2 regions of the Pseudoalteromonas sp. G5_S1_14_S5 genome follow, and region 2 is predicted to be linked to the other one. Evidence: riboswitches for the same ligand, from Rfam matches in the RefSeq annotation. Region 2 holds a riboswitch; the other holds the start of a gene.
The links. A riboswitch is a leader RNA that binds a small molecule or an ion and turns the genes downstream of it on or off. The one in region 2 is predicted to bind cyclic di-GMP.
Positions count from the first base shown of each region.

Region 1: another riboswitch for cyclic di-GMP. It lies ahead of ACTRWI_RS14545 (TfoX/Sxy family DNA transformation protein); the one in region 2 lies ahead of gbpA (N-acetylglucosamine-binding protein GbpA).

Region 1 is NZ_JBQKUM010000047.1:328-4,500, reverse strand. It holds gene ACTRWI_RS14550 (TVP38/TMEM64 family protein) at 1-372, opposite strand, end outside; gene ACTRWI_RS14545 (TfoX/Sxy family DNA transformation protein) at 505-1,068, opposite strand; cyclic di-GMP riboswitch class I at 1,223-1,308, opposite strand; gene purR (HTH-type transcriptional repressor PurR) at 1,479-2,483, opposite strand; gene torD (molecular chaperone TorD) at 2,800-3,447, opposite strand; gene torR (two-component system response regulator TorR) at 3,703-4,173, shown strand, end outside.
Region 2 is NZ_JBQKUM010000060.1:13,255-29,148, reverse strand. It holds partial or broken gene ACTRWI_RS16770 (DUF3820 family protein) at 1-164, opposite strand, end outside; gene ACTRWI_RS16765 (hypothetical protein) at 177-512, opposite strand; gene ACTRWI_RS16760 (hypothetical protein) at 579-932, opposite strand; cyclic di-GMP riboswitch class I at 1,255-1,344, shown strand; gene gbpA (N-acetylglucosamine-binding protein GbpA) at 1,417-2,883, shown strand; gene cyoE (heme o synthase) at 2,995-3,903, opposite strand; gene ACTRWI_RS16745 (COX15/CtaA family protein) at 3,923-4,978, opposite strand; gene ACTRWI_RS16740 (redox-active disulfide-containing membrane protein) at 5,053-5,661, opposite strand; gene ACTRWI_RS16735 (SURF1 family protein) at 5,721-6,620, opposite strand; gene ACTRWI_RS16730 (DUF2909 family protein) at 6,532-6,762, shown strand; gene ACTRWI_RS16725 (cytochrome c oxidase subunit 3) at 6,785-7,669, opposite strand; gene ACTRWI_RS16720 (cytochrome c oxidase assembly protein) at 7,699-8,307, opposite strand; gene ctaD (cytochrome c oxidase subunit I) at 8,319-9,881, opposite strand; partial or broken gene coxB (cytochrome c oxidase subunit II) at 9,992-11,179, opposite strand; gene ACTRWI_RS16705 (phospho-sugar mutase) at 11,630-13,336, shown strand; gene ACTRWI_RS16700 (LysE family translocator) at 13,442-14,074, opposite strand; gene ACTRWI_RS16695 (fumarylacetoacetate hydrolase family protein) at 14,225-14,827, opposite strand; gene ACTRWI_RS16690 (porin) at 15,133-15,894, opposite strand, start outside.

The DNA.
Region 1 (4,173 bases), on a different contig from region 2:
TGTATTAATCGTAGACAGTTTGTCGCCAAACTTGGTTTGTATCCAGTCACGCATCAAGTAGCGGCTACTTAAAAAAGCAAGAGTTGCGCCGATCGCACTGGCGAAAGAAACCAAAAGCAAGCTATTCCAGAATCCAAATAGAGCAGCGCCAAGTAGTGTAACAACTGCTGCTCCTGGAATAGAGAAGGCAGTGATCAAGATATACGCGAGGAAGTAAGTCGCGGAAGCCGAAAAAAAGTTACTTTCTATATAGTCGTTTAACACGGCTTGTTGTGCTTTGGCGTTTTCCAGCGTGAGGTATTGACCAAAGTTGATGCCTAGTAAAACAATCGTCACGACTAGCACAATACCCAATATCATTTTCTTACTCATTGATACTTCCTCAAATTTTCAATGCATACCGTTAGTATAGATAGACAGGCAAAGCATAGATTAACTTTCATTAGATATAAAAAAAGCCGCAGAAATGCGGCTTAGTTGTATAAAAAGGGTGTACTGACAATGTTAATTTACGCGACTGATAAGCTCTTCGCGACGTTGCTTTGGGATAACCGACCAATGGGTACCATTGATCGCTCCTTCTAATGCCCAAAGCAGTTCAATACTGACAGAGGACGTATGAGATTCCTTGATGGCATTAAATGCGTTTACAGAGCCAGATTCATATAAACGTTCTACGGAATCAATCCCGGCTTTCTTCAACATACGCTCAGTGGCAAGTCGAAGGTTAGGGAGGTCTTTCAGTCGAGTAGGCTTAGCAGCGGACTGTTCAGCTTTCTCTTCTTTTGCAAAGCCCAGAGATGTAGTCGCAAGTTGTAAGATTTTCTCTTGGTCTTGCCATAGGCCTTCTGGTAAAGCGAAGTATTTAGTTACGACAGGGAAACCACGTTTTTTGTAGACGTACGGTTGAAACCCTTGTTGCTCGAACTCTTTTGTTGTGTCTTTGTCTGCTCGTATATGCAGCTGGTCGCTTACAACCAGAGCAAACATAGTGTCATCAGCGAAAAGACCGAATCCACCAAACATTGAGCGTGATTTTATTTTTCCTAGGGGCTCAAATAACTTCATTGAGTCCTTTAGTATCGGTTTATCCATGTTATTTATCTCGGTGTATTTGAACTGCGCCACCAAATAAGCAGGTCCGAGAGATTAGCAAAATGTTGCAATTACATTGTCAATAAGCCATAACTTACTAAGTTATTAATAGTTACTGCATTTTGCCATCGGTAACCCCGCTACCATACCAACGAGTGGTTTAGGCCGGAAGCTTTGCGTCTCACCTTTTCAAGTGATTTGCCCTGTGCGTGACTGATTGAATAGAATAAAGTTTTTGTTGAATGAGGCTCACAATTGCTATTTAAAAGTGTGATATTGCTTCAATTAATGATCTTTATTATATGAGACTAGGTTTATTTTATCTGCTGATAAAAAAAGCGCACCCAAAGGTGCACTTGATGAAAATAAACTCAATTTGTCAGTTAATTTAACGTTTTAACTGTACTACGTTCAACAATTTCTGGGTGCATTTCGAAGACGCGTTTTTCATGGTCTTTGTCTTTAATGCGCTCAAGCAGAATTTCGAAGGCGTTCTTACCGACACGACGCTTCGGTTGGTGAACGGTAGTTAATGGTGGAGAGAAGTACTCTGCCAGTTCGATGTTATCGTAGCCAATGATAGAGATATCTTCTGGGATACGGATGCCTTTCTGCTGCAAGCGACTCATTAAGCCGAGCGCCATGGTATCGTTAAAGCAGAACACTGCCGTAGGGCGTTCTTTCATCCCAACAATTTTGTCTGCGGCAAGTACAGCAGTATCACACTCAAAGTTTCCTTCGATGATCATGTCGTCACTTGCGGTAATGTTTGCTTCTTCTAGAGCGCGCTTATAACCAGCGATACGTTCAACACACGCTGCTTTGTCTAAGTGGCCACTTAAACAAGCAATCTTTGAGTGACCGCGATCGATTAGGTATTTAGTCGCTAGATAGCCGCCTTCTTCAGAGTTATCAATGATTTTATCTGCTTGAGAGCTCTCTGGGCCCCAGTCCATGACTACTTTAGGGATATCAGCATGACGGTCTAACATCTCTCTCAGTTCTTCCGTTAGGTCTGAACACATAACTAAGATGCCATCTACACGTTTCTCTGCAAGCATTCGAATGTAGTCACGTTGCTTCTCATAGATACCACCAGTGTTACACAGGATCAAAGTGTAGCCTTGACGGTAGCAGTAGCTCTCAACACCATCGATAACTTCAGAGAAGAATAGGTTTGTGGATTGAGTCACTAGCATACCGATGGTTCGTGTTGAATTACACTTCAAACTACGAGCAACAGCACTTGGAGCATAGTTTAATTCGTCTACTGCTTTATTTACTTTTTCTTGAGTCGCTTCTGCAACAAAACGTGTTTTGTTGATTACATGAGAAACGGTTGTAGTTGATACGCCTGCTAAGCGAGCGACATCTTTTATAGTGGCCATGTTTTTATCCTATTAGAAGCTACTTTCCCCAAAGTACGGAGTGAAGTAGCCGTTAAGCTACCTAACTAAGAGCTTAAATTTGTAGGGCTCTTTGGGTACTAAAGTGTTAAAAAACAAAAAACCGCTTGTGAGCGGCTTGTTTTAACACCGAAATGCTCTGAACTTTATAAGCATAGCATTTCGTGAATGTTTCATATTTTATCGTTTGCGATCACAATTCTAGACTGACTAGAAAATACTCGCAATACAATTCACCCAGAAATCCGGGTGAATTGTCACATTCTACGAAATTTATTTACCTAGTCATCAATTAAGCTTATTCAGCAGCTAAATATTGAGCATCTAATTGACAGAAAGCCATTAGCAGAGAGGAAGCTGCAGCGTAGAAACCGAATTCATCAACATCTTGACACTTAACGTTGAATTTCGGGATCCAAGTTAATAGCTGTTGTTCGATAAATTGTTGCTGAACTTCGAACGACTTTTCTAACTCTTCTTCTGATTCAGTTTCATTGGAACGAATGATTAAGTTACCTAAGAAGTCGAGTTCGATAGCGATGTGGTCTGCTGGTTCTTTGAGATCTTGGTTAACGACTAGGTTGTGCTCAGCCATGATCTCTTCCATCTCTTTCGCTGGCTTATCGTTTAGTAGGCCAGTTTCACCGATGTACATTGAGGCATAAGGAAGGGCGCCATGCTTATCCGTCTTTAGGAAAAGGTCGCAAAAGTCAGCAGACAGTTCTAGTTGTGCATCTTCGCGAGTTTGTAGGCGGTTCAGTGCATCAACCAACTTATCAATAGCAGGCTTTAGAGTTTCATTTTGGCCTAAACCAGTTAAGAAAGAACGAATTTCAATAGAATGGTAGTGGTCAAGTTCGTCTTGGGTGAGCTCTTTGACGAATAAGCTTGATAGCCACCAGTAAATTTCTGCTCTTTGCTCGTTGAACGCTTTCGTATCTTTCATTACATAGGTCCTGATTTAGTCTTGTGGTGTCTTTTCGCACACCAAGGCTGAGACGAGGTTATTTGCTAAATGCAAAGTTACTCGTTAGTAGTAATGCCTATATTGAATTGTGCTAGACGACAAATAGCAAGGTTAAAGATTGTCTTGTATCAAAAAAAATCCATGTTTCTGGCATTTATCTTCGGTACCACTAGAATTGTTACTAGTTATGAATAGAATAGTCACCGAAACTATTAAATAAGAAAAGTGGTGTAGATGAGCTATCACGTATTAGTCGTAGAAGATGATGTGGTGACCCGTAGTAAACTGGTTGGTTATTTCCAGAACGAAGGTTACACAGTTAGCGAGGCCGAGAGCGGTGCTCAAATGAGAAGCGTGTTAGAAGAAAACAACGTTGACCTCATTATGCTGGACATCAACTTACCAGGCGAAGATGGATTGATGCTAACTCGCGAATTACGCAGTCAATCTGACATTGGAATTATTTTAGTTACTGGACGCACGGATAGCATTGACAAAATTGTTGGCCTTGAAATGGGCGCTGACGATTACGTTACTAAACCTTTCGAACTTCGCGAGTTATTAGTTCGAGTTAAAAATCTACTTTGGCGCATTTCTGCTGCTCGTAAAACGACAGTAGGAGAGGCTGAAGAGTCACAAGATGAGTCAGTGGTACGTTTTGGTGAGTGGACATTTGATATCCCTCGTCGTGCGTTAAGCAAAAAC
Region 2 (15,894 bases):
AGACTTAGCTGCATCAAATCACCCAACTCCCCCGAAGGGAATTGTTTTTTATTGGCAAACCACAACAAATATTCTTCGGGTAAATCTATCAACTTACGACCCGCATACTTTCCAAATGGCATCTGCATTCGAGCCAACTTAATCAGGTTCTCTTTCTCTAACATTGTTCTGTCTTTCTATGCGTCATCCATGTTCTGTAGAGTATCACCTAAACGATCAACCCAATAGTTGATTACATATTTGGCGAGCACAAAAATTTGGTCAATGACGACAGAATCATAATCATAATCATCCAACTTGCTCTTCAAACGATCGGCGTCACGCAGCCCTAATCTTGCCCAAACGAGTACCACTCCCCCATCAGGACCACGCTGAAAATCTTCATAAGTAGTGAATTTGGTGGCAGTCTTGATTGGGCCGCCTGCACAACCAAACAAAATGATGCTGGTTGCGACAAGCAAAAGTAGTTTTAGAGGATTCTCAGCACACTTAGATTGGAAAAAAAACACCAAAGTATGCCACACCATATATGAAGAGTTTGTAGAAAAAGGGGCTATAACTCAGAGCTAACTCAAAAATTAGTTGTGTTGAACAGTGTGAGCATACTCTACGATCACTTGATTTCCTTCGATGTAGGCATTTTGGATCTCTCCATCCACACTCATTCTACTTTTCAAATAGACCACTTTAGGACCAGAGTCAGTTCCTTCTTTAAGTGACGGGGATACGTTTCTCGGCTCCAAATGAAGTAGACGACAGAAATGACTCACAAATGACATAGTCAGCGGTGACTCCCCTCGCAACACATTTGAGAAATCAAGCTGACTCATACCAAGCTTCTTTGAAAACTCCATCTGCGTGATTCGCATTCGTGATTTTTGTGACATCCACGTTTGGTATAACGCTTCTCTATCTTGTTCAGTGAATTCCATACTGACTCCTTTATATAATTCATACTAATTAATTGTCCGGTTCTTCATACATAGCGTGTCAGGGTTCGGTTAGCGGAAACCAAAGGTTTGGTTTTGATATGCGCACAATTGTCTTTCAGAACAAAACATCACAATCGAAAAGCATTCACAAAAACGATCAGATCAAGTGCTTTATTAATTTATATCAATGACTTACACATTGAAAACTAAACATATAGCAAGTTAATTTGTATTAAGAATTAAAAGTTCGAGATTAGGATTCCACATTTCAATCTATTCATTCGCCTTTAGAAAACGCGTTGACTACGTTTGACTTGCCTAAACGCACCTCTGGCAAACTATTTGAAAAAATAGGACGCAAAGCCACCGGTCTGTCGACAAAGATTCTGTCTATGATAGCGGGGCCGCCACTTAATAGGATTTAAGTGTCAATGCATGCTGGAGTGTTCCCTTTTTTGTCGGTCAAATACAGTAAGGACAAATAATGAAACAACTCCCAAAAAAATCGCTTATCGCACTATCGCTACTTAGCGTAAGTGGAGCAAGCTTCGGTCACGGTTATGTCTCAGCATACAATAATGGCGCAGCTGAAAGCCGTGTAGCTCTATGTAAGTTCCCTGCAAGTGATACAAAAGAGAAAAACACTAACTGTGGTGCTATTCAATGGGAACCACAAAGTGTCGAAGGCCCTGAAGGCTTCCCTGAAGTCGGGCCCGCTGATGGAAAAATCGCTAGTGCACAATCTTCTTTAGCGACAGCGCTCGACGAGCAAACTTCCGATCGCTGGGTTAAACGCCCTATCCAATCTGGTTCTCAATACTTTGAGTGGACATTCACAGCAAACCACGTAGCGGCTAGTTTCAAATATTACATCACTAAAGAAGGTTGGGACCAAAACTCACCACTGGAACGTGCTTCGTTTGACCTTACACCTTTCTGTGAAATTGATGGTCATGGAGAGGTGACACAAGATACAGCTACTCACATTTGTAACGTACCGGAGAGAGAAGGCTATCACGTGATTCTGGCTGTTTGGGATGTGGGTGATACTCGAATGGCTTTCTACAACGTTATTGATGTGAAATTTGATGGCGACGGACCTATCATTCCTGATTGGGGCCAAGGTGGTCAAATCAACCCAACTCTCGACTTAAATATTGGCGATGCAGTTTACACTCGTGTCTTTGACCAGTCTGGTGAGAACGCTTCATACAGTACAGAGCTAGTGATTGAAAGCAACGAGCAAGGTAAAGCGAACAACTGGTCTTATGCATTGGCATCAAAGATCAACCAAGAGCAGACACAAATCAAAGCCGGTCAATTGAACGACCAAGGTGATTTCGCTCCTGTATACGGCTCAAACCCGGTTTACTTAAAAGCAGGTTCTGGCTTTAAGAGCGTAGAGATCGGCTACAAGATTGACACTCCAAAGCCAGAACATGAAGTTGAAGTAACAGGTTTGGAATCAGAGTACATAATCGACGAGAATCAACCGACTCAACTCGATCTTACTCTAGCAGCAACAGGCGATGTTCAAGCAGAGCTCACGGTATACAACCACCATCGTGAAGCACTTGCGTCTCAGAAGTCTCAACTTAAAGACGGACAAGTTGAAGATGTTCAATTAACTCTGTCGAGATCTGAAGCTGGCCACCACATGCTTGTGGTTGTAACTAAGGATGACCAAGACAACTTAGTTGACCAAAACACACTTGATTTCCATCTTATGGACAAACAGACACCGCCACCAGCAGACGATTACGATTTCGTATTCCCTGAAAGCATTGAATCTTACACTGCAGGTACAAAAGTACTAAGCAGCGATGGTAGCGTTTATCAGTGTAAAGAATTCCCATACTCTGGTTACTGTATACAGTGGGCACCAACGGCAACTCAGTACGAACCTGGTGTCGGTTCACACTGGCAAGATGCTTGGAACAAAGTCGACTAATTGATCGCTCTATACTTACTTTCATGTGAGTGAAGCTAAGCAATCAGCCAAACAAAAACGGATGCCAAGCGCATCCGTTTTCTCGTTCTATATTCATCTACAAATATGATCTTATAGTAGGTAATGGTCTGCCAGCAAAGCAACAAACAAAATCATGAGATGATAAATAGAGAACTTGAATGTCTTCATCGCCATGTTAGGCTCATCACGATACTTTAATACCCAGGCATGATAAACAAACCCACCGTTCAGCACCAAAGACGCGCTCAGGTATATCCAACTGCTCATTCCAACTAATACTGGCAGCAAACACACGATACTTAGCAGTAGTGTATACAGCAGAATTGAAGTTTTGGTGTAAGCTATCCCATGTGTCACAGGCAACATCGGAATATCCACCTTGGCATATTCGTCACGACGATGGATCGCAAGCGCCCAAAAGTGAGGAGGAGTCCAGATGAAGATGATCATCACCAGCAGCCAGGCATTAGAATGCAGCTCGTTCGTCACAGCTGTCCAGCCCAATAAAGGTGGCATTGCCCCTGCGATCCCTGCAATGACAATATTCTGTGGCGTCGCTCTTTTTAAATACATTGTATAGATAACCGCATAACCTAATAGGCTCGCAAAGGTTAGCCAAGCCGTAAGCGGATTAACTAACAAGGCTAAAGTCACAAAGCCAAGTAAGCCGATACCAGCTGCAAAGGCGAATACTCGTACGCTGCTGAGCTCACCCGATGGTAAAGGACGACGATTAGTACGAGACATTTGCCCATCAATTTTCTTGTCGATCAGATGATTAAATGCAGCGGCTGAACCCGCCATCAACCCTATCCCTATCATGCCAAATAATGCTTGCTGTAATGGCAATCCATTAGGCACAGCTAAACACATACCAACTAATGCCGTTAACAACATCAAAGCGACCACTTTAGGCTTGGTCAGTGTTAAATAGACCTTCCAAGCTGCTTTGTTTTGAGCAGCGCCTTCATCACTTAAAGCGGTATCTTGAACCACCATTTGATGCTGTGTTGAAGTTCTACTGACCATGATTACCTCCTTGTAATACACTGTTCTTTACCAAGCTCTCACTTGGTTTTCGGTGCCACACTACAAAGTTTGTTACAACCAAACTGACAAGCAGTATCGCCGCAACTAAGTTATGCAGCACTGCCATTGAAATCGGTAGATGAAACCACACGTTACTGATCCCTAGACTGACTTGCACTGCTAATAACAATGCCACAATGACACCCAGTTTTTGGTGCGCTGTTTGACCAAACTTCCACAACTGATATACGACCATTAGCACCATTATCGTTGCCACAATAGCGCCAAACCTATGCATGACATGTATGGTGAGCCTTGCTGGATACTCGAGTACACCAAACTCATAGTTATCATAACCATGCTGCGCAAAGTCGAACGCCTTCTTAAAATCTAGGTAACTTGTCCAGTTACCTTCACAGATCGGAAGTTGAGTACATACCAGCGCGGCATAATTTGAAGACGTCCAGCCGCCAAGTAAGATCTGTCCAATTACAATTACCAAGCCCAAAAGTGCAGCAAACTTGATAGTCGCCGAGTGCGTCGTGTAACCGAAGCGAGTCTGGAAGCTAGAGAGGCGGCAATAGAGCAGGCAGAGCAAAGACAGCAGAGTGAAACCTCCCATCAAATGTGCCATCACCACAACTGGCATCAGCTTGAGGGTTACGGTCCACATCCCTAACAAAGCTTGAAAGATGACCGTTGCCGCAATAAGTAACGGTAGCCCAGCAGAGATGATGTTCTTCTTAATACACCAAATGACCACAACAAAGATTAGAAGCCCTAAGGAACCTGCAAAGTAGCGATGTACCATCTCTATCCAAGCTTTATCAGCCTCAAGAGCACGTTCAGGGAATTGGAGGTTGGCTTGGTTTACCGCTATTGCATCAGACGGTACTGTGAGCTTTCCATAACATCCAGGCCAATCTGGACACCCAAGTCCTGCGTCCGATAATCGCGTATAAGCACCGAGTACAATCACTGTTAGCGTCAGTAAGATAGTCACTCGCATCACGAGCATGAGTAAATTAGGGGCTTTATTCTGCATCGTTTATCTCCCTATACTTATTCCCTTTCGCTGCCAGAGTTCAGTCACCACAGTCAAACCGATTTGCTTATCAGCTACCCAACACGCGATAGTTTAAGAAGCTTTCTTAAATCATGAATCATGCCTTGGGACTGCCCGACTAACTGCGACGGTTCAGAGACACTTTTGTATTCCATAACGAGTTGACCAAGGGGATCAATGATAACAATCGAAGCTGGCGCGAACTTGGTGCTCAATTGCTCTCCCCCATACAGAAATGACAAATCAGGTTTGTTAAATGCTCCTAGTAATGCATCCCCTTCAGAGACAAACACCACAGCGGTCACTCGTTCTTTATTCTTCCCCAGCGCTAAGTAGCTTTGATTCAAGTAGTGGAGTTGTTGTTCGCATAAGCTGTCGCAGTCCGTTGGAGCAATGTAACCCACCAACCAACCTTCTTCCCCCATCTGCGCCGTCAGTCCAAAATCTTGTAGAGTCAATCTTGGCTCAACTAACTCCCCAGTGTTTGTCACACCAGATGTGTACCAATTTTGATCTAATACCGTTTTAGCGATAATGGCAGGTAAGGCGAAGACCATAATCAATCCGATGAGTACAAGTCGACCACGTGATCGGCGCTGTTTAAACGCAGCAAGATTAGCATCGATACTTTCCTTTCTAGTTTGTGTTTGAAACTTATCCATTTTGACTCCCTGTATTGGCCGCTGCCGATCGCTAACGGTGTTTATACGGTTGCAAGCATTTACTTCTTATTCATGTGACTATGTTTCTTAAAGTATCTAAACCCAATCAACAACATCAGCGAGAGCAATACTGCAGCCATCACAAACCATTGAAATGAGTAACCAAAGTGCTTCTCAGACTTCATTGCCGTCGGACGCCATAACATTTCATAAGGCCATGAATCTAAGCTCTGAGGTTGAAAAATGAACGGCAACACCTCTTGTCCTATGTATTGTGATAATGCTTCTATGTTGATGTTTTGAATCCTTTTCGGCGTCGTGCTTTCTAGACCAAGTTCCTGACTTAACGGATTAACCGAACGTGTATACAAGCGACCAGACATCTCGATTGGTAGCGTTATTTTTCCTATTTCTGGTAGCTCTCTTCTGTCATTACTTGCTGCAACGAATCCAAGATCGATCAAAAGCTGTTTTCTTCCATCTTGAGTTTGAAGCTCGCCCAGCGTGTAAATCACATATCCCACCGTTCCTTGATTGATTTGATTGTCCAGCAAGAGAATTAAACCACTCGGTTTCACTAATTCGACGTCAGCTTTCAAGCCATTTAAGGTCGAAGGGGGCAACGGCTGCTGAGTTCCATCGCTTGCCTTTCGCCATTCATCGAGCACTGTATCTAGCGGCTTAGGAGGTTGCAGAGCTCTCTGCGATAGCTGCTGCTCATAACGCAGTTTCTCGTTACCTCTGTCTAACTGCCATAAACCCAACTTGATTAAAATGCCGACTGAAACCAAAGTTAAAGCAACCGCAAACCATAAACCTTTACTGCGGAACTTTCGCTCATCATAATTCAATCTGTTTGGAGTTATCACTATGGCGTCACCTACCTTTATCCTGTTATTCAAAGTTGTGTTGGTTGCCATGCTGTTTTTCATCGCATTCAACTTAATGAAAGGGCTCATCCAAATCGCTTCGAGCAAATACAATGGCAAAAAGCTGAGTCACTTCTTGGGGCGCCGAGTTATGTGGTCAGCTATTGCTGTGTTACTGCTATTGCTAGCTTTAGGATCTGGAGTTATAACGCCCAACCCTCGTCCTTATTAAAGCCTTTAGCCTTGTCGCTTCGCTAAAGGACGTAAACAAACACGAATAATCCTAACCAAACCACATCAACAAAGTGCCAATACCAGCTGCCAGCTTGGAATGCAAAATGGTCTTTGGGTGTAAAATGATCTTTGGCAACCCTAGCCAACAGTACGATTAAAAAGATCGTCCCTAAGCAGACATGTAAACCATGGAAACCCGTCAGTAAGAAGAAGGTGTTGCCATAGATTCCCGATTGAAGGGTCAGGCCCATATCTTGGTAAGCATGGATATACTCTTCAACTTGGAAAAATAAGAAGAACCCAGCAAGAACGATAGTGATCTCTAACCAAACGATTAACGCCATACGCTTGTTTTGTTCGAGGCTTAAATGCGCCATATGTAGCGTGATAGAAGAGAGTAATAGGATTATAGTGTTCTTAAGAGGAATACCTTGCCACGGCATAGCTTGTGTTGTTACACCATCCGGTGTCGTGGTCAGCGGCCACATTGATTGGAACATTGGCCACAACACTTCGTGAGTCATTGCATTGTTGCCCGCCCCGCCAATCCATGGGACAGAAATCATACGAGCATAGAACAGAGCGCCAAAGAAAGCACCGAAGAACATGATTTCAGAAAAGATGAACCAACTCATGCCTTGCCTGAAAGAGCGGGATATTTGCTCAGAATAGAGGCCGCTCAAGGATTCCGTTATCACATTGCTAAACCACCCAGCAAGCATGTACAACAACACCGCAAACCCAACAAACAGCACAGCCTTACCGAACACACCACCAGCGGCATCAGTACCCATGTTTTGCACGGTTAAACCAGCTCCAACGGCAACAAGAAACAGCGCAACGGCACCGACTAATGGCCAATGGCTTTGATGTGGAACGAAATAAACTTCCTTTTTAGAACTCATCGCTCAACTCCTTATGTTGATTCTGGTTCCTAGTTACTCGCGATTACATTGTGCTCAGCACTACTTGATTCCCCGACCACTTCACTCGTAATGTTAAACAGCGTATAAGAGAGCGTCAGTGTATGAATCGATTCTGGAATATCCGGCTCTATATAAAATATCAATCCCATTTCAGCACTTTTATGTCCATCTAATGGTTGCTGGTTAAAGCAGAAACACTCCATCTTATTGAAGTAAGTCGCCCCCATCCCCGGGGATACTGAAGGCACAGCTTGTCCCACTAGAGAGTTTCCTGATAAATTTTTGGCTATATAGTTCGTTTGGATCACCTCTCCGGGGTGAACCTCTAACACACGCTCTTCAGGAACAAACTGCCAGGGCATATCAGGTTTGATGTGCGACATAAACTCCACACGAACGGTGCGAGAATAGTCAGGCTGCATCCCACGCGGCTCAACCGCTGACACCGTATTGGTTTTGCCATTAATACCCAAAGCCTCGCACATCACATCGTAAAGCGGTACCAAAGCGAAACCGAAACCAAACATCGCCACAACACTAAATACTAAGTACCCCGTCAGCTTCTTTGTTGACCGCTTTGGTTGGTTTTTATATAGATCGCTTTGCTTGTCACTCATAGCTCACCCCTCTAATCGATTTTAGGTGGATAAGTAAAGGTATGATGAGGTGCAGGACTTGGTACCGTCCATTCTAGCCCTTCAGCACGTTCCCATGGCTTGCTTGATGCTGGCTCACCACCTCTTACACACTTAATAACCAACCACAAGAAAATCAATTGAGATAATCCAAAGGCGAAGCCCCCTATCGACACCACTTGGTTAACGTCAGCGAACTGGATAGCGTAGTCTGGAATACGACGTGGCATCCCCGCTAAACCTAGGAAGTGCATAGGGAAGAATAGAACATTCACTGAGATTACTGACGTCCAGAAATGCCAAAGACTGAGCTTGTGGTCGTACATATGTCCTGTCCACTTAGGCAACCAATAATAGGCGGCGGCCATTATCGAGAACACGGCACCAGTCACCAGAACATAGTGGAAGTGAGCCACTACAAAATAGGTGTCATGGTATTGGAAATCTGCAGGAACAATAGCCAACATCAATCCAGACAAGCCACCTATCGTAAACAAAACAATAAAGGCAATGGTGAACAGCATTGGGGTTTCGAAAGTCAATGCGCCTCGCCACATGGTTGCGACCCAGTTAAAGACTTTTACCCCAGTGGGCACTGCAATCAACATGGTGCAATACATGAAGAACAGCTCTGCAAATACGGGCATCCCCGTGGTGAACATGTGGTGTGCCCAAACTAGGAAAGACAAGATTGCGATACTACAGGTCGCGTACACCATGGAATGGTAACCAAATAAACGCTTACCACTAAAGGCAGGAATGATTGCTGAAACAATACCAAAGGATGGCAAGATCATGATGTACACTTCAGGGTGACCAAAGAACCAGAATATGTGCTGGAACATGACGGGGTCACCACCACCAGCCGCATCGAAGAAGCTCGTCCCAAAGTACTTATCGGTCAACACCATGGTCACCGCCCCAGCGAGAACGGGCATCACGGCTATCAGCAAGAAAGCTGTGATTAACCAAGTCCAAACAAACATTGGCAATTTAAACCAAGTCATACCTGGAGCTCTCATGTTCACGATAGTCACGATGACGTTGATCGCGCCCATGATCGAACTGATACCCATAATGTGAACAGAGAAGACAAACAACGCAGTGCTATCTGGCCCATACGTCGTTGAGAGCGGCGCGTAGAATGTCCAGCCAAAACTCGGGCCGCCCCCTTCAGTAAACAAAGATCCAATCAAAATTAGGAAGGCGAAAGGTAGAATCCAGAAACTGAGGTTGTTCATTCGAGGTAACGCCATATCTGGCGCGCCGATCATCATAGGGATCATCCAGTTAGCGAGCCCTGTAAATGCAGGCATTACCGCGCCGAATACCATGATCAAGCCATGGACTGTGGTCATTTGGTTAAAGAAATCAGGCTCAACAAGCTGCAAACCCGGTTGGAATAGCTCCGCACGGATCACCATAGCCATCGCACCGCCAGTTAGGAACATGGCGAAACTAAACCACAAATATAGCGTACCGATGTCTTTATGATTGGTTGAATACAACCAACGCGCCCACCCTTTGGGATCAGCATGGGAATCGTGATTATCCATAGGTAAATCATGGCTGTCTAAGGTACCGTCTAAAGTATGACTTAGAGCCTGACCTTCTGCAGGCGCCGATTTCACCGGCTTTTCAATTGGTGAACTCATAGCTGCTCCTTAGCATCACTTTGTGCTTCATCCGCAGAGCCTTCCGCTCCACTCGATTGTTTAACCTTATAGGCATTAACATCTGAAGCTTGAACCACATCGCCAGTATCGTTCCCCCAAGCATTTCGTTGGTAGGTTACGACTGCTGCAATCTCTTTTTCTGTTAACTGATTGTCGAAGGCTTGCATTGCCGTGCCTCCTCGACCATAAACAATAGTGTCGATATGAACATCCACATCTCCAAGAGCAACTGGGCTGCCTTTGATCGCAGGAAACGCTCCAGGGATCCCTTCACCGTTAGCTTGGTGACAAACCGCGCATCGAGTTTTGTATACCTCTTTACCAGAGGTGTTCAACTCTTCCAGCGAAAGTGACGCGTCTAATGCATCTTGCGCCGCTTGTTTTGCAGCAATCGTTAGCTCTTTCTGTTCTGCTAACCATGCATCAAACTCATCTTCTGCCATGGCATGCACTACTATCGGCATGAAGCCGTGAGCACGACCACAGAGCTCTGCACACTGTCCTCGGTAAACGCCTGGTTCATCAATTTTGGTCCACGCTTCGTTAATAAATCCCGGAATGGTGTCTTTCTTAACAGCAAAAGCCGGAACCCACCAAGAGTGAATCACATCGTCAGAGGTCATTAAGAACCGTACTTTACGGTCTATGGGCAGCACAAGTGGTTTATCAACCTCCAACAAATAGTGCTCCCCTTTTACTTCAATACCTTCAATTTCTTTGTCGCTGGTTGCTAGCAAACTGAAGAACTCAACATCTTCACCGAAATAACTGTAGTGCCATTTCCATTGTGAACCAGTGATCTTAACGGTAAGTTCGGATTGGGAAGTGTCTTCCATCGCTATCAAAGTTTTAGTAGCGGGAATCGCCATAGCGATGAGAATAATGATAGGGATAACGGTCCAGAGGATTTCGACTTTGGTACTCTCATGAAAATGAGCAGCTACCGCGCCCTTCGACTTTCGGTGCCTTAGAATCGAATAAAACATCACCCCGAAAACCACAAAGGCGATTGCACAACAGATGTAGAAGATCAGCATGTGGAGATCGTAGACTTGTCCACTTATCTCTGTCACACCTTGGGTCATGTTGTATTCACTGTTCGCATTCGCCGAGACTGATGCCAATAGCACAACAAAACTATTCAACAGCCACCCTAGCCTAACCAGTAATCTTTTCAAAAGATCTCTCCTTGTCCTTCCTAATTGGATACATACGACCAAAACGTCGGAGCGAACCCAACAACACTCATTGCTGTACCGGCTTCGCATGAAAAGGCTGAATCTCAATCTACTACTCACGTCGGCACAGCCTTCAAGGGCTGAACACTCCTGTCTTAATTGTCGACTTATACGTCTCGCAAAGTCCCGAGGTTTCAACGAAAGATTCAAAAACGGCGAAGTTGTTCAATTTTGTTATATTTATGTAAAAGGCTAGTTAGTGATATCCAATTGTTCAAGGTAAGTTTGCTTACAAGATAGTCAATTATTTTGAATGGCTTAGCCGACATGTCTTTGCCGTTGGATTTTATTTAAATCAATTTTTACGATTGCTTTCATGGAAATGATAATCAATATCACTTAAATTAATCCCAACAGTAAGTCATACCGACATTAAAAGGTTCAGTAATTATGCAAAATGCTATGAATTGGTTAGCGAGAGACCCAGATCCAAGAACTCGTGAAGAGCTACAACACCTCATCGATCAGGGGATGCATGACGAATTAGAAGACCGCTTTACGCAGCGATTAGAATTTGGAACAGCGGGTCTTCGAGGCAAAGTAGGTTGTGGCCCAAACAGAATGAACCGCTTAGTCATTCAAGAAACCGCAACTGGGCTCGGTCACTATCTAATTGAACATGTGGAAAACGCGACCATGAGAGGTGTCGTTGTAGGCTATGATGGCCGATTAGATTCAAAGCAATTCGCTATTGATACCGCTTCAGTACTGACGGCTTTAGGCATCAAGGTTTATCTAACATCAAATGTAGCTGCGACCCCTATCGTTGCGTTTGGTATCGAGCATTTCAATGCAGCAGCTGCAGTTGTGGTAACTGCTAGTCACAACCCACCTGAATATAATGGCTTCAAGGTATACTGGGAAAATGGCGCGCAAATTATACCGCCTCATGATGCTGGTATTGCTGCTGAAATTGACTCAGCAGCAACTAAGCCTATCCCTTTGATGAGCCTCAGTGATGCGGAAACGCAAGGCAAGTTAGTGTGGCTCACCGAGGATTACTATCAAACCTACCGCGCGGCGATCAACCAAAGCCCATTTGTAAAGAACGACATCGAATCAGCTAATACCATCATCGCTTACACAGCAATGCATGGCGTCGGCGCGCAGATGGCAGAAAATCTTCTCCACGATTCGGGTTTCCACAAGGTTTTTAGCGTTGCAGAGCAAAGAGAGCCTGATGGCCACTTCCCGACAGTGAACTTCCCTAACCCAGAAGAAAAAGGGGCAATGGATCTTGTGGTTAATCTAGCAAAAAGCGTCGATGCAGATATTGCTTGTGCTAATGACCCTGATGCGGACCGATTTGCGGTTGCAGTGAGAACAAATGACGATTCATACAAAATGTTAACAGGTGACCAAGTAGGTGTGCTATTCGCACATTACTTACTGTCAAAGCCGCACACTAAGAATCAATTAGTCGGTAACAGTATCGTATCGTCGACCCTGCTTGAGAAAGTCGCTAACTCTCACGGTGCTACCTACTTCCAAACTCTGACCGGGTTCAAATGGTTGGCTAACATTGGCATGCAGTTGGAAGATGAACAGAACGAATTCCTATTCGCCTATGAGGAGGCGCTAGGCTACACGATTGGTACTCAAGTCCGAGATAAAGATGGTTTGTCAGCCATTGTCGTTTTTGCACAATTGGTCGAAGAGTTAAAATCTCAAGGCCGAACAGTGTGGGATCTTCTGGCTCAGATTTCTTTTGAACATGGTGTTCATACCAATGCACAACGCAGTATCGCGCTGGACCCAGATTCACCTTCAATTGGCGCTAAACTTCGCGCAGCACAACCAAAAACAATCAATGGCATCGCGATAACTGTGATTGAAGATCTTCAGTCTTCACTACGCTTCATTACAGGTGGTGCAACAGAGGCGATAAACCTCCCTGCGAGTGACGTGCTTATCTATCATCTCAAAGATGGTTCTCGCATTATCGTCCGCCCTTCGGGCACAGAACCAAAGGTTAAGGTTTATTACGAGGCCGTGACAAAATTTGAGGGGACAGAAACCTATCACGATACTCGTCAGCGAGGCGAAGAATATATGGATAAACTCATCGAACAGCACCAGAAAGAACTGAACTCTTAGCGGATCAGCACATTCACAATGAATCATCTAGAACAAAAAATGGGCGCGCTAAGCGTCCATTTTTCTTTAAACATTTGATTGCAATTAATAGGGTTTGGTTGGTGCTTATGAAGTGAAGAAAGAAGACAGCATCCAAACCGCTAATACAACAAATACGCCACCCATCACTTTCTGTTGATAGGTACGAAACTTAGCATTCTCTACCAGTGACTTACCGATGGTACCTACCAATGCCACAAGCAAGAAATTGAACGTTAAGCCTAGAACATTCAGTAATAAGCCGAGCACCAACATCTGCTCGCCCGATGTCGCCTCAATATTTGTCGACACGAACTGAGGTAAAAACATCACAAAGAATACCAAGGCTTTAGGATTAAGCAGGTTACTGATCAGCGCTCTTTGGTAGTAAGCCTTTGCAGCGAAATTATCAGTTAGTTCAGGCGCATTGCCCTGCTCTGTTCGTAAACAGTCCCACCCCATTTTTAGCAAGTATGTACCACCTAATAGGTGGAGAGCCTTCAAAGCAACAGGGCTCATTGCGATTAATGCAGATACGCCCATCGCCGCTAAAACGGTAAGAATGATCCCTGACGTCGCGTTACCTAAGCTCGCAAATACACCAACCTTGCGACCATAACTCATACTTGAGCTAGCAATCAGCAACATATCAGGACCAGGTAAAAGAAGAAGAGCGACGACGGCAGTCAAGTAAACAGGCAAAATGGTTAAATCGATCATAGGGTTTAGCATTGATAAAAATGGAGGCGAATTTTATATTAATTACCAACACCCTTCCAGATGCAATCAGTTGTACCGTAGCTAAAATATCGAATTAAAAACCAACATCATAAAATTAAGCCAAATTATTAACTAAACCGATAACAATAATTAACTCGCGACCCACTGGATCTCTATCAATGTTGTCTCACCACACTTAAGGCGACCTAGGAAAATATCACCTCGGTGAACTTCTCCAACGCCTTTAGGAGTGCCCGTCATCACTACATCACCATCCAGCAAGGTCGTGTAAGAAGAGAGCTCTTCGAGGATTGTTTGTGGAGCATATAGCATCTGATCAACGTGTCCTTTCTGAACTCGAACACAGTTAATAAACAGCTCTAGATTTAAGTCTGCGAGATCCAAGTTTTTTATTGGAACAAAGCGGCTAAGAACGGCAGAACCATCAAACGCTTTAGCGCGCTCCCAAGGCAAGCCTTTCGCTTTCAAGCTACTTTGCAGCTCACGCTTAGTCAGATCTAACCCTAAACCTACTGCTGAATATTGACCGTTTTCAACGATGAAGCAAATTTCTGCTTCATAGTGCAGGGCTTCCTGATGAAAAGAAGAGAGAGAAGAAGTTACGCTAGTACAGGGCTTATTGAACACCACCATAGCGTCTGGGATCGCGTTGTTAAGTTCTTCAATATGATCGACATAGTTACGCCCAACACACAGTACTTTCGTCGGTGTCGCTGTTCGTTTCGAATTCATTAACTTTTCCTGATCTACAACGCTGCTCATAGTTTATCCCTGAACTATTTTTGGAATGCAGAGTTTACCTCATCCCAAAGAGAGAATCTTCGACAAGCTGGCTACTGATATCTAAATTCTGATCTTTAGCTCAATTCGCTCATTGGGCGGTTTTTATCGGGAGTTGACTGCATTATGGAATTGCAACTCAAAACGAAAAAAGCCCTCTCCAACCAAAAGGTTTGAGAGGGCTTAGCATGGTGTCTAGGACAGTATCCTAAAAGGTAAACCTAAGGAGTAAACACTATGCTAAATCAGTCTGGGACTTATAGGTAGTAACGACCACCGATAGTCCACTTATCATCAGTGTTACGACCGTTGTGGTCATTTAGGTCGAACTGGTAACCAGCGTAACCAACGAACTTATGAGTGAAGTTGTACTCAGTTTGAAGAGCTAGTTCTTCACGAGCTGTTTCTTTTGAATCGCCTTTAATTACACGACCTTCAACCATCTCGTAGTTGATGATGAAGTTTAGGCTGTTGTCTAGTGCGTAGGCTGCTAATAGCTCGTATGCGTCACTTTCAGCAAGAAGAACTGTAGCAGTTGTTTTGATGTCACCAGCAGTTACTGAATCAGAAATTGAGTTCATGTATTCATTAGAAGCGTAAACACCTGCTAGGTAAAGACCTTGACCGTACGAACCGTATGCTGCAGAGAATACGTGAGATGATGCAGTCTCAGTCTGAGCCATTGTTTTGATATCGCCGGTGTTGTAACCGTAACCAAGCTTAGCACCCATGATCTCGTAACCTAGAGTTACTTGAGTACGATCCTTAACTTCAGTGTTCAAACCGTATGTGTAGGATTCATCAGTAATACCTGTAGCATCCGAGTCAGTTACTGAGTAAATGTCAGAAACAGTTTGAGTACCCTGCCAACCTAGACCAATAGTAACTTTACCCGCTTCACCTAGTTCAAAACCATTGCGGTAAGAAACCATTTTGTCCGCACGGCCAGTACCAAGAGCACCGTGGTTGTCGTAGATGAAATCGTTCGCGAATGCGATTGGCATATCCGCAACGCCCGC